Streptomonospora nanhaiensis: one gene and its partner. The main gene of each other region encodes a partner of the protein of the gene in region 2 in a complex. Links are inferred from orthologs where the notes say so. Each region holds a gene or a part of one and is shown on either strand. Other genes may lie near its edges. The genes, in order: smc and HNR12_RS05025.

The links.
Region 1: the proteins of HNR12_RS05025 (region 2) and smc are in contact, whole or in part, in a crystal structure (PDB 3ZGX), measured with the Bacillus subtilis proteins. The link is inferred for Streptomonospora nanhaiensis from one-to-one orthologs.

Annotation. Positions count from the first base shown.
Region 1 is NZ_JACCFO010000001.1:4,864,134-4,871,083, reverse strand. The notes cover bases 1,602-5,710. They hold smc (chromosome segregation protein SMC), read right to left. Parts: upstream 5,363-5,710; coding sequence 1,802-5,362; downstream 1,602-1,801. In the rest of the region: HNR12_RS21635 (FecCD family ABC transporter permease), read right to left, coding at 1-529; HNR12_RS21630 (ABC transporter substrate-binding protein), read right to left, coding at 540-1,484; HNR12_RS21620 (hypothetical protein), read right to left, coding at 5,752-5,943; HNR12_RS21615 (acylphosphatase), read right to left, coding at 6,232-6,558; mutM (bifunctional DNA-formamidopyrimidine glycosylase/DNA-(apurinic or apyrimidinic site) lyase), read right to left, coding at 6,610-6,950. UniProt on the Bacillus subtilis protein: Required for chromosome condensation and partitioning.
Region 2 is NZ_JACCFO010000001.1:1,162,055-1,167,651, forward strand. Bases 1,873-4,628 are described here. They hold HNR12_RS05025 (segregation and condensation protein A), read right to left. Parts: upstream 3,788-4,628; coding sequence 2,957-3,787; downstream 1,873-2,956. Other genes in these bases: HNR12_RS05015 (pseudouridine synthase), read right to left, coding at 1,873-2,362; scpB (SMC-Scp complex subunit ScpB), read right to left, coding at 2,346-2,933; HNR12_RS05030 (hypothetical protein), read right to left, coding at 3,861-4,235; HNR12_RS05035 (ParA family protein), read right to left, coding at 4,232-4,628. Outside these bases: HNR12_RS05005 (flavin reductase family protein), read right to left, coding at 1-78; aroH (chorismate mutase), read right to left, coding at 316-678; more of HNR12_RS05015, read right to left, coding at 779-1,872; more of HNR12_RS05035, read right to left, coding at 4,629-5,191; HNR12_RS05040 (site-specific tyrosine recombinase XerD), read right to left, coding at 5,407-5,597. UniProt on the Bacillus subtilis protein: Participates in chromosomal partition during cell division. May act via the formation of a condensin-like complex containing Smc and ScpB that pull DNA away from mid-cell into both cell halves.

The DNA of each region.
Region 1 (6,950 bases), 3.7 Mb from region 2 along the record:
GGGTCTGGCCCGCCGACAGGAACGACGACACCGCCACCCCCGCCAGGACCAGGGTGGCGGTGCCGCCGGTCCCGGCGACCGCGCCCAGCAGGTAGGCCGCCGCGACACCGGCCAGCGCGCCGACGAACGCGGCCACCGGCACCAGGGCGCGCGGGGAGTCCAGGAGGTCGGAGCCGTAGGCCAGCACCAGGGTGGCGCCCAGCCCGGCGCCGCCGGCCGCCCCCAGCAGGTAGGGGTCGGCCAGCGGGTTGCGGAAGACGCCCTGGTAGGCGGCACCGGCCGCGGCCAGCAGCCCGCCAACCATGGCACCCAGCACCACGCGCGGCAGCCGCAGCTCCACCAGCACCGCGAACTGGAGGTCGTTCAGCGGCGAGGCCACCGGCGAGAACGGCAGCCGGCTCAGCAGGGCGGCGGCGGCGTCGAGCGGACCGAATCCGGCGGAGCCGGCGGCGGCGCCGACCACCATGGCGGCGGCCAGCACGCCGGCCGAGACCGGTACCCAGATCCAGGCCGGGCGGGGAGCGCGCAAGGGCCGCCGCCTACCGCTCCCGCGCGGCGGCCGTGACGGCCTCGGAGACGCTCTCGGCGAGGTCGACCACGCGCGGGCCCCAGCGGGACGCGATGTCGGGGTCGAGCTGGACGATGTCGTCGTTCTTCACCGCCGTGACGGAGTCGAAGGCGGGGCGGCCGCGCAGGTCGGCCACGGCGTCCTCGCCCTCGTAGGCGAGGAACACGAGGTCGGGGTTCTGGTCGACGATGAACTCCGCCGAGAGCTGGGGGTAGCCTCCGGCGGTGTCCTCGGCCTCGTCGGCGATGTTCTCCAGGCCGAACCGCTCGTAGACCTGCCCGATGAAGGTCTGGGAGGTCGCCGAGTACATGCCGTCGTCCAGCTCGTGGTAGTAGGTCAGGTCGACCTCGCCGACCTCCTCGGTGGTCTCCTGGACCACCGCGTCGAGTTCGGACTCCACCCGGTCGGCGGCCTCGTCGGCCTCCTGGGCGTGCCCGGTGGCCTCGCCGAGCATGCGCATCTGGGAGTAGGTGTCGTCCAGGGTCTCGGCGGCCGGGATCAGCAGCACGGGGACGTCCACCTCGCGCAGCTGGGCGGCGGCGTCCTCGGCGTCGCGGGCCATGATGACCAGGTCGGGGTTGTACTCGCTGACGGCCTCCACACTGGGGGTGAACCCCGACAGGTCGGTGGTGGGCGCGTCCTCGGGGTAGTTGGAGAACTCGTCGGCGGCGACCACCTGGTCGCCCGCGCCGATCTCGAACAGCATCTCGGTGCTGCTGGGCGACAGCGAGACGATGCGCTCGGGGCGGGCCTCGATGGTGACCTCGCCGGTGCCGTCCTCGACGGTGACGGGGAAGCCCTCGCCGGGGGAGGCGGCTCCCTGGTCCTGATCGGCGGGCTCCTGGCCGCCGCCGCAGGCGGAGAGGGTGAGTGCGGCCAGCAGCAGGACGGCCGGCAGGCGACGGGCGCTGCGCACGGGACTCCTTCACGGGCTGGGCAGGGAACGGGCAGCCCGCGGGCGCGGAGCGGTCCGTCCTTCCTGCGAGGACTGGGAACACCGCGGCACCGGTGAGGCGGCCTGGCTCGTCCCGCCTCGCGCGCGGCCCAGGGGCCGTGCGGGGGCGGGCGTCACAGTTGCGGGACAGCGCCGGGTTGCGCGGTGCGCCCGAAAGGGCGCCCGCACCGGACTTCGCTCGCTCGGTGCCGTCGCCCGGCCGGTCAGGGCACGGGCGACTCCCCCACTCTAACCGGCGGCCGGGGGCCGGGCGCGGGCGGGTGGCGCGGCGCGGCCGGTCAGGGGCCTGGCCGGTCGCGGTCCAGCTTCTGGCTGATGACCTGGGAGATGCCGTCGTTCTGCATGGTGACGCCGTAGAGGGCGTCGGCGGCCTCCATGGTGCGCTTCTGGTGGGTGATCACGATGAGCTGGGAGGAGGCCCGCAGCTCCTCGAAGATCACCAGCAGCCGCTGGAGGTTGGTGTCGTCCAGCGCGGCCTCGACCTCGTCCATGACGTAGAACGGCGAGGGCCGGGCCTTGAAGATGGCCGCGAGGAAGGCCACGGCGGTCAGCGAGCGCTCGCCGCCCGACAGCAGCGACAGCCGCTTGACCTTCTTGCCGGGCGGCCGCGCCTCGACCTCGATGCCGGTGGTGAGCATGTTGTCGGGGTCGGTGAGCACCAGGCGGCCCTCGCCGCCGGGGAACAGCCGGCCGAAGATCTGGGTGAACTCCCGCTCGACGTCGGTGTAGGCGGCGGAGAACACCTCCTGCACCCGGGCGTCGACCTGCTCGACCACCGACAGCAGGTCGCGGCGGGTCTTCTTGAGGTCCTCCAGTTGGGCGTTGAGGAAGGCGTGCCGCTCCTCCAGGGCGGCGAACTCCTCCAGCGCCAGGGGGTTGATCTTGCCGAGCTGGTTGAGCTGCCGCTCTGCGGCGCGCGCCCGCTTCTCCTGGACCTCGCGCACGTAGGGGACGGGCACGGCCTCGTCCTCGGGGGCGTCGGCGGGCGGCGGCACGGGCACGCGCGGGCCGTACTCGGCGATGAGGGTGTCGACGTCCACGCCCATCTCCTCCACGGCCCGGGTCTCCAGCTGCTCCAGGCGCAGCCTGCGCTCGGCGCGGGCGACCTCGCTGCCGTGGACGACGTTGACCAGCTTCTCCAGCTCCACCGACAGCTCGCGGACGCGGGCGCGCACGGTCTTGAGTTCGGCGTCGCGGGCGGCGCGCTCCTCCTCGGCGGTTCGTCGCTCGGTGTCGGCGTGGGCCAGCGAGACGGCGATGCGCTCCAGGGCCTGGGCGGCGGCGTCGGCGACCGCCTCGGCGACCCGGGACTGCCGGCGGCGGCGGGCGCGCCGCTCGGCGGCGCGGCGGCGGGCCTGGCGCTCGGCCTCGGCGGCGCGCAGCAGGGAGTCGGCGCGCCCGGCGATGGAGCGCACCCGCTCCTCGGCGGTGCGCACCGACAGCCGGGCCTCGGTCTCGGCGGCGCGCGCGGCGCTCGCCGCATCGGCCAGGGCGTCGCGGCGCTCGGTGTCGGGTTCGCCGTCGTCCAGCGGCTCGGCCTCGGCCTCGGCCAGCCGTGTTTCCAGGTCGGCGAGCGCGTCGAGGTCGCTCTGCCGGCCGGCGGCGGCCTTGGCGGCGGCGGCCGTGTAGCGCTCGACCTCGGCGGCGGCGGCGCGCGCCTGCCCGCCGAGCTTGCCCAGATGCTGGGCGGCGTCGTTGCGGCGCTTGTCGGCGGCGCGGCGGCGGGCGGTGACCTCGTCCAGCTCGGTGGCGAGGTCGGCCCGCTCCTCCTTGGCCTCGGCGAGGTCGGCGGCGGCGCGCCGGGCGGTTTCGGTTGCCCGCGCGAGAAGCTGGGCGGCCTCGTCGACGGCGGCCTGCACCTCCAGCAGGCTGGGCGCCGAGGACGACCCGCCCTGCACGAGCCCGGGGCCGAACACGTCGCCCTCGGCGGTGACGGCGCGCAGGTCGGGGTGGGAGTCGAGCAGGTCGCGGGCCGCCGGCGCGTCGGCGACCAGCACCACGCGCTCCAGCAGCGCGGTCAGCGCCCCGTGCAGCGGCGCGGGGGCGGTGACGGCGTCGAGGGCGTAGCGCAGGCCCGCGGGCGGCCGCGGCCATTCGGCGCGGGGGACGGTGGCGGCGGCACCGGCGCCCACCACGATCCCGGCGCGCCCGGCGTCGTCGCCCTTGAGCAGGTCCAGCGCCGCCAGGGCGTCGGCCAGGGACTCCACCGCCACGGCGTCGGAGGCGGCGCCCAGGGCGGCGGCGACGGCGGTCTCGTGGCCGGGCTCGACCTCGACCAGCGCGGCGACGGAGCCCAGCAGGCCCGGCAGGCGGTCGCCGGCGGCCATCAGGGCGCCGGCGCCGTCCTTGCGGGCCAGGCCCATCTCCAGGGCCTCCTTGCGGGCGGCCAGTGCGGCGCGTTCGCGCTCGGCGGTGCGCTCGGCGTCGCGCAGCTCGTTGAGCCGGGCCTCGACGGCGGCCAGCCGCTCCTTGGCGCGCTCGTAGGCGGCGTCGAGTTCGGCGTCGCCCTCGTCCAGGCCGGCGGCGTCGGCCTCGGCGAACTCGTACTCGGCCTGGGCGGCCTCGGCGCGCTCGCGGGCCTCGACGGCGGCGGCGTCCAGCCGCTCGACCTCGGCCTCGGAGGCGGCGAGCCGGCTGCGCAGGGCGTCGACGCGGCCCCGCAGCTTGGCCAGGCCCTCGCGGCGGTCGGCGGCGGCGCGCGCGGCGGCGGCCACCCGCCGCTCCTCCTCCTTCAGCGCCTCCTCCGCTGCGGCGCGCTCGGCCACGGACCGCTCCAGGACCTCGCGGGAGTCGTCCAGCCGGTACTGCAGCTCCTCCTCCTGGGCGCGCGCCTCCTCGGCCTCGCGCTCCAGGTCGTCGGGGTCGCGGCCGAAGCGCTCCTCGCCGGGGTCGGCGGCCAGGTGGCGGTGGCGCTCGGCCGCCAGGCCGGCCACGGCGCTGAGGCGCTCCTTGAGCCGGGACAGCCCGTGGTAGGCGTCCTGGGCGGCGGCCAGCAGCGGGGCGGCCTCGGTGGCGGCGGCCTCCAGGGTGGCCTCGCGCGCCTGGGCGTCGGCAAGGGAGCGCTCGGCGGCCTCGCGGCGGGTGCGCACGGCGGCCTCGTCGGCCTCCTCCTTCTCCAAAGCCTCGCGCAGGGTGACGATGTCGTCGGCGAGCAGCCGCAGCCGGGCGTCGCGCAGGTCGGCCTGGATGACGGCGGCGCGGCGGGCGAGTTCGGCCTGGCGGCCCAGCGGCTTGAGCTGGCGGCGCAGCTCGGCGGTGAGGTCGGTGACGCGGTCGAGGTTGCCCTGCATCGCGTCCAGCTTGCGCAGCGCCTTCTCCTTGCGCTTGCGGTGCTTGAGGATGCCGGCGGCCTCCTCGACCAGGGCCCGGCGCTCTTCGGGGCCGGCGTGCAGCACGGTGTCGAGCTGGCCCTGCCCGACGATGACGTGCATCTCGCGGCCGATACCGGAGTCGCTGAGGAGGTCCTGGATGTCCAGCAGCCGGCAGGTGTCGCCGTTGATGGCGTACTCCGAGCCGCCGTTGCGGAACATGGTCCGCTTGATGGTGACCTCGGTGTAGTCGATGGGCAGCGCGCCGTCGGAGTTGTCGATGGTGAGGCTGACCTCGGCGCGGCCCAGGGGGGCGCGGGAGGACGTCCCCGCGAAGATGACGTCCTCCATCTTTCCGCCGCGCAGGGACTTGGCGCCCTGCTCGCCCATCACCCAGGCCAGTGCGTCGACCACGTTGGACTTGCCCGACCCGTTGGGGCCGACGACGGTGGTGATGCCGGGTTCGAACCGCAGGGTGGTGGCTGAGGCGAACGACTTGAAACCGCGCAGCGTGAGGGTCTTCAGGTACACGCCGCGGGTCCTCCTGCTTCACTCGCCACTCGCCGGTCCTCGGCATTCCAGGGTGCCATCAAGAGTGCCATGAACCAGGGGTTTCGGGTGGGGGAACCGCGCGGTGTCACCGGTGGCCGCGGCCACCCGCCCCGTCTCCGGCGCCGCGTGGGGAGCGCGGCGGTCGGGCGGGGCGGTGCTGTGCGGACACGGCGGGGCGCACCGGAGCGGTGCGCCGTTCGCGGGGGGTGGAGTCGTCGTCGCCTGCGGGGCGGAGGGGCGGTCGGCGTGCGCCGCCGCCGCGGACCGGGTGGTCGGGGCCGGTACGGCCGGGCCCGGATGCCCCGCTCAGGGACGCCTGGCCGAAGAAGCGGCGTCCCTTGCTGCGGTACGGAATCGTAGCGGGGGCGTTAGGCGAGCGCGGGCTCGCGGTCCGCCGCGGTGACAGAGACGTCGGCGACGGCCGCCGACAGTTGGTCGTTGCGTGCCTGAAGACGACCGATCTCGTCCTCGAGGTCACGTACTCGCTTCTGCAGTCGCCGCATTTCCTGAACCATCTGAGGGTCAGGACCGCCGACGTGGCCAAACAGAGCCTTCGCCATGATGTGGGTCCTCCACACTGAGTGACCAGTTCGATGCACGCACACATGAGCAAGAGGAGCGCCGCCGAGCATCCCCGGCTGTCTCCTGAGGAAGGGCGCGCGGTCTGCCTTCCAGCGTCTCACCATGGGCGCTACTGGTCAAGATTGAACGAAACCGTACGTAACAAACTGTAACCGGACAGGTCACAAGGGCGCGATCCGGCGTTGAGCACCCCGCGCGTAGGGCTGCCGCGGCGTGAAGCCGACTGCAGGCGGGCGCTCGCGAACCGCGCTACCTTCCCAGGATACTCACCGCTCGGCGAATCCGGAGTACGCGCCCCGGGGATTCTCCCATCGTTCAACCACGCCGGTGACCTCACCAGGGGTTTCACCGCCGCGCAGATGCGCGAGAAGCTGCGCACACCGCTCGCGCGGGCCCTCGGCGACCACCTCCACCCGGCCGTCGGCCAGGTTGGTCGCGGCGCCGGTGAGCCCCAGTTCCAGCGCGCGCGAGCGCACCCACCAGCGGAAACCCACGCCCTGCACGCGTCCGCGCACCCACGCGGTCAGGCGCGCCCCCTCGTCGGCGCCGCCCCCGGCGCCGTGCGTGCCCTCTGTGCTCCCGGTGCCTGCCATGCGCTGCCGCCTCCCGTCTCGGCTCGTGTCACGTGCGGTCCACGGACCCGCCTACCCGCCGCCTACCCGCCGGCGCGGCGCCGGCTGGCAGCGCGGGCAGCTGAACGACGACCGGTTCATGAAGGGGTCGCGGCGGATGGGCGTGCCGCAGCGGCGGCAGGGCAGGTCGCGGCGGCCGTAGGCGTTCAGGCCGCGCTCGAAGTAGCCGCTCTCGCCGTTGACGTTGACGTAGAGGCTGTCGAAGGAGGTGCCGCCCTCGGCCAGCGCCTCGCGCAGCACGTCGCGCAGCCGCGCCAGCAGCTCGGCCACCTGGGCGGGGCGCAGCGTGGCGGTGGGGCGCGCCCAGTGCAGCCGCGCGCGCCACAGCGCCTCGTCGGCGTAGATGTTGCCCA
Region 2 (5,597 bases):
GGTCACCACGGCCACACCGTTGGCGAACCTCCCCATGATCAGCCGCATCCGAACGGAGTCGACCACCTCGGCGGGCATCAGGACCTCCCCTGCCGCCCCGCCGGCCGCCGGGGCTCGGCGGCCGGGGGCGCGCTGTCGCACAGCACGATCGCCGACCATGTTCGAGACGGCGTCGAGCCCCGGTTGAGGGCGCGGGAGGCGGCGGGAGCGGCGGGGCGCAACGGCGCGGGGCCCGCCGCGCGGCCCTGTGCGGGCGTGCGGCGGGCCCCGGTGGCGGGCCCGGTCCGGTCCGGGCCGGGCGTTGGGCTGTGCGGCCTACTGGGCGATGTCCAGGCGCAGGGCCTGGGCACCGCGCAGGTAGACGTGCTGCAGCTCGGCGCGCGGCCGGTCGGTCTCGACATGGGCCATCAGCCGCACCACGCGCGGCAGGGCGTGCGGCACCGCGATCTCGGTGGCACACATCAGCGGGACGTCGGTGAATCCGATCTTGCGCGCCGCCAGGGCGGGGAACTCCGAGCTGAGGTCGGGCGTGGCCGTGAACAGCACGCTGATCACGTCGTCGGTGGTGAGGTCGTTGCGGCGCATGACCTCGGCCACCAGCTCGGCGGTGGCCTCCAGCACGAGGTCGCGCTCGTCGCCCTCGACCTGGACCGCACCCCGGATCGCTCGTACTGCCACTTTCGCCCGTCCTTTGCACTCTCGTTCTCGGCCGCGGCCGCCGCCGTGCGGCGCGGCCGAGCGGCGGCGCGCGGGTCGGGCCCGCGCGCCGCCGGGATGATCACATACCCGCGGCAGTGTAAAGCTCGCTGACCTCGTTGGCGGTCAGCGCCCGCATGGTGCCCGGCTTGAGGGTGTTGATCCCCACCGGGCCGATCTGCGTGCGCGCGAGGTCGGAGACCGGGTGCCCCACCGCGTCCAGCAGCCGCCGCACGATGTGCTTGCGCCCCTCGTGCAGCCGGACCTCCACGAGCGCCTGCGGCTCGCCGTTCTCCACGACGCGGAAGGAGTCGACCTCGACCGGGCCGTCCTCCAGTTCCACGCCGCCGCGGACCTCGCGCACCACCTCGCGCGGCACCGGTCCCGGCACCTTGGCGATGTAGGTCTTGACGACCCGGTAGCGCGGGTGGGTGAGCCGGTTCGCCAGCTCGCCGTCGTTGGTCAGCAGGATCAGGCCCTCGGTCTCGGTGTCGAGCCGACCGACGTGGAAGAGCCGCTCCTCGGTCTGGCCGGTGTAGTCGGCCAGGGTGGGGCGGCCCTCGGGGTCCCACATGGTGCTGACCACGCCGCGCGGCTTGTGCAGCGCGAAGTACAGCTTGTCGGGGGCGGTGACCACGCGCATGCCGTCGACCCGGATCTCGGAGGCCTCGGGGTCGACCCGGGCGCCGAAGCGGCGCACGGTGTGGCCGTCGACGGTGACCCGGCCGGCCACGATCAGCTCCTCGCTGGCGCGGCGGCTGGCCACGCCCGCCTGGGCGAGCGCCTTCTGCAGCCGGATGCCGCCGGGGACGTCGGTGTAGGTGTCGCGGTCGTCGTCGGCGCGGTCGTCGTCGCGCGGGTCGTATTCGGCGCGCAGCGTGTTCAGCCGGGCGCGCGCCGCCGGGGACAGGTCGCGCTCGGCCTGGCCGCCGCCGCGCGGCACGCGGCTGTCGCGGAAGTCGCGGGCGGCCGGGCCGCGGCCCGTGGCCCGGAACTTGTGGTCGTCGCGGCGGGTGTAGACGCGGGAGGACGAGCGCGCGGGACGCTCGGACCGCTCCGACCGGTCGGTGCGGGCGGTGCGATCGGCGCGGTCCGCGCCCCGGCGAGCGCGGCTGTCGGCGCCCCGGGCCGAGCCGGCGCGCTCGCCCGGCCGGCCGCGCCCGCCCCGGTCGGTGCGCTCGAATCGGTCGTCGCGGGAGGACCGGTCGGACCGGTCGGCGCGCTCCCGCTGGTCGCGGTACTCGCGGTGGTCCCGGCGGTCGCGGTCGCGGCCCTCGCCGCGGGCCCCGCGGTCGTCGCGGGCGGGCCGGCCGCCGCGCGCCGGGGAGTCGCCCCGGCCGGGCCGATCGTCGCGGGCGGAGCGCCCGTAGCCGCCCGGGCCGCCCGAGCGCGCGGGGCGTTCGCCCCGAGCGCCGCCGCCGGCGCGGTCGGACCGCTCCGCCCGGCCGCCCCGCGCGAAGCGGTCGCCGGAGGAGCCGCGGGCCGCCCCGCGGTTGCCGTCACGCCCCGTAGAGCCGGAGGCCCCGCGGGCGCCGCCGCGCGGGCCCCGGGCCGAGGTGTCGTGGTCGCCGCGCTCACCGCGCGGGGCGGACCGGCCGCGCTCGGCGCGGCGGTCGTCGTGGTCCCGCTCACCGCGGGATCGGGAGTTCTTACGTGGCGTGTTCACCGGTGTCGTCAAAACCTTCGATGTCGTCAGGCAGGAAGGGGGCGAGGTCGGGGAGTTCACCGAGGTCGCGAAGGCCAAGGCGCTCCAGGAAATAGGTGGTGGTGCGGTAGAGCAGGGCGCCGGACTCCGGGTCCTGTCCGGCCTCCTCGATCAGGCCCCTCAGTACGAGGGTACGCATAACCCCGTCGCAGTTCACACCGCGCACCGCCGAGACCCGTCCGCGCGACACCGGCTGGCGGTAGGCCACCACCGCCAGCGTCTCCAGCGCGGCCTGGGTCAGGCGGACCTCCTGGCCCTCCTTGAGGAAGTGCTCGACCACGGCCGCGCACTCGGGCCGGGTGTAGAACCGCCATCCCTCGGCCACCTGGCGCAGGTCGAACCCGCGCCCCTGCGCGGTGTACTCGCGCGACAGCTCGGCGAGCACCCGCGCGATCTCGTCGACCGGGCGGTCGAAGGCCCGCGCCAGGTCGTACTCGGCGACCGGCTGGTCCACCACCATCAGCACGGCCTCCAGGTCGCGGCGCAGCTCCGCCGCGCCGTCGCCGCCGGCCGCCGCGGGCCGGTCCGCCACCGCCTCCTCGTGCTCCACCGCGCTCACTCCTCGTCCTCGCCCTCGCGCTTGGCCTGGTCGAACTCGTCGGACACCGCGATCGCGCCCTGGGCGCTGCCGGTCCAGGTGATCACCAGCTCGGCCAGCGGCTCGGGCTGGTCGAACCCCACACTGGCCGCCCGGTACAGCTCCAGCAGCGCCAGGAACCGCGCGACGACCTCGAAGGTACCGGCGCAGTCGGCGGTCAGCTCGGCGAACGTCAGCCGCCCGTGCTCGCGCAGCGCCCGCACCACCAGTTCGGCCTGCTCGCGCACCGAGGTGCGGGTCTGGTGGATGTGGGTCACCGGGACGCTGGGCGGCTCGCGGGGGGTGAACACCCGCGCCGCCAGCATCGCGAACTCCTGCGGGCCGAGCTTGATGAACACGTCGGGGCGCGCCTCGGCGAACCGCGGCTCCAGGCGCACCGCGCGCGGGAAGCGCCGCCCCTGCGCGGCCAGGCGCCCGGCCAGCACGGCGGCGGCCTCCTTGTAGGCGCGGTACTGCAGGAGGCGGGCGAACAGCAGGTCGCGCGCCTCCAGCAGGGCGAGGTCGGCCTCGTCCTCCACGTCGCCGCGCGGCAGCAGCCGCGCCGCCTTGAGGTCCAGCAGCGTGGCGGCCACCAGCAGGAAGTGGCTGGCCTGGTCGAGGTCCCAGTCGTCCTCGTGGGCGCGGATGTGGGCGATGAACTCGTCGGTGACCTTCGACAGCGACACCTCGGTGATGTCGAGCTTGTGCTTGGAGATCAACCCGAGGAGCAGGTCGAAGGGCCCCTCGAAGTTGTCCAGGTGCACCTGGAATCCGCCGTCGGAGACGGCCTCGCCGCCGGGAGCGCTCATGGGCGCGCCCGCGGCGAGGCCGGGCTGGTCTGGGTCATCGTTCCAGGGTGGCACCGTTGAACCGGTGCCCTGTTCACGTCTCGCTCAGCCGCCGCACCAGCATGCTGGAGGCGCCGTGCTCCTCGAAGTCGGCCAGCAGCACCGCCACCGCCTCGCGGACGATGCGGCCGCGGTCGGCCGTGAGGCCGTGGTCGCCCCGCAGGGTCAGCCGGGTCTGCTCCAGCGCCAGCAGTTCGGGCGCCGAGATGTAGACGGTGATCTTCTCGTCGTGGCGCTGGCGGCCACTGGGCCGCGGCGGACGCGCCGGACGGGCGCGCGGCACCGGCCGCGTGGTGCCGGAGGCCCCGGCCGAGCGGGCGGCCGGCGGCTCGGGCGCCGATGGTGCGGGCTCGGGTCCGGTGGGCTCCGACGACCGGAAGAACAGCTCGTCGGCGCCCGGCAGCGTCACACGTCGTGTCCGCTGATTGGCCACCTGGCCAGCACCTCCTTCGCGAGCTCCCGGTAGGCGTTGGCACCCGCCGACGACGAGTCGAAGCGGGTGATGGGCTCCCCGGCCACGGTGGCGTCGGGGAAGCGGACGGTGCGGTTGATGACGGTGCCGTAGACCTTGTCGCCGAACCCGTCGATGATGGTGGCCAGCACCTCGCGCGCGTGCAGGGTGCGCGGGTCGTACATGGTGCCCAGGAAGCCGTCGATGACCAGGCGCTCGTTCAGCCGCTCCTGCACCTTCTGGATGGTGTCCATGAGCAGCGCGACACCGCGCAGCGCGAAGAACTCGCACTCCAGCGGTACGATCACGCCGTCGGCGGCGGTGAGCGCGTTGACGGTGAGCAGGCCCAGCGACGGCTGGCAGTCGATGAGCACGACGTCGTAGTCGTCGATGACCGGGCGCAGGGCGCGCGAGAGCATGTGCTCGCGGGCGACCTCGCCCACCAGCTGGACCTCGGCCGCCGACAGGTCGATGTTGCTCGGGATGAGGTCGAGGCCGTCGACGTCGGTCTTGATCAGGACGTCCTCGACGGTGACGTCGCGCTGCATGAGCAGGTTGTAGACGGTGAGGTCGAGCTCGCGCGGATCCAGCCGCCCCAGCCCCACCGACAGCGCGCCCTGCGGGTCGAAGTCGACCAGCAGCACCCGCCTGCCGTACTCGGCGATCGCCGCGCCGAGGTTGATCGTCGTTGTGGTCTTGCCGACCCCGCCCTTCTGATTACACAGTGCTACGATGCGTGCCGGACCGTGGCTGTCCAACGGCGCCGGTACCGGGAACTCCGGTTTCGGTCTGTTCGCTTGCAGTGCCGCCCCCGTGCTGCGCGTTTCCCCCCATGGGTTGCTCGCCGGGGAGTCCGGCATGTTTTCGTCGACGGGGCCGACCGGCTCCGCGTCGTCGTACTCCGACCAGCTCACAACCCTTGACCTCCCTACGGACCCGCCGGCGCCGGGCGGTTGGGCGCCCCGCGCGGCCGGCCGTCGGAAAAACTCAATATGTCGACAGCGACCAACCGTCGTGCGGCGACTCTAGAACGACGGCACGCAATGATTCAACGCGACACTCTACGGCCTCGCCCGCGGGTAGCGGGCCGGTTCGCGGCGGCGGCGGCGCCGGACGGCCGGCGGCGGGGTCACGTGGCGGCGTTGGCCCGGGGGTGGCTGGCCGCGTACACCTCGCGCAGGCGGTCCACGGTCACCATCGTGTAGACCTGGGTGGTGGTCACCGAGGCGTGCCCCAGCAGCTCCTGCACCACGCGGACGTCGGCGCCGCCGTCGAGCAGGTGGGTGGCGAAGGAGTGCCGCAGCGTGTGCGGCGAGATGT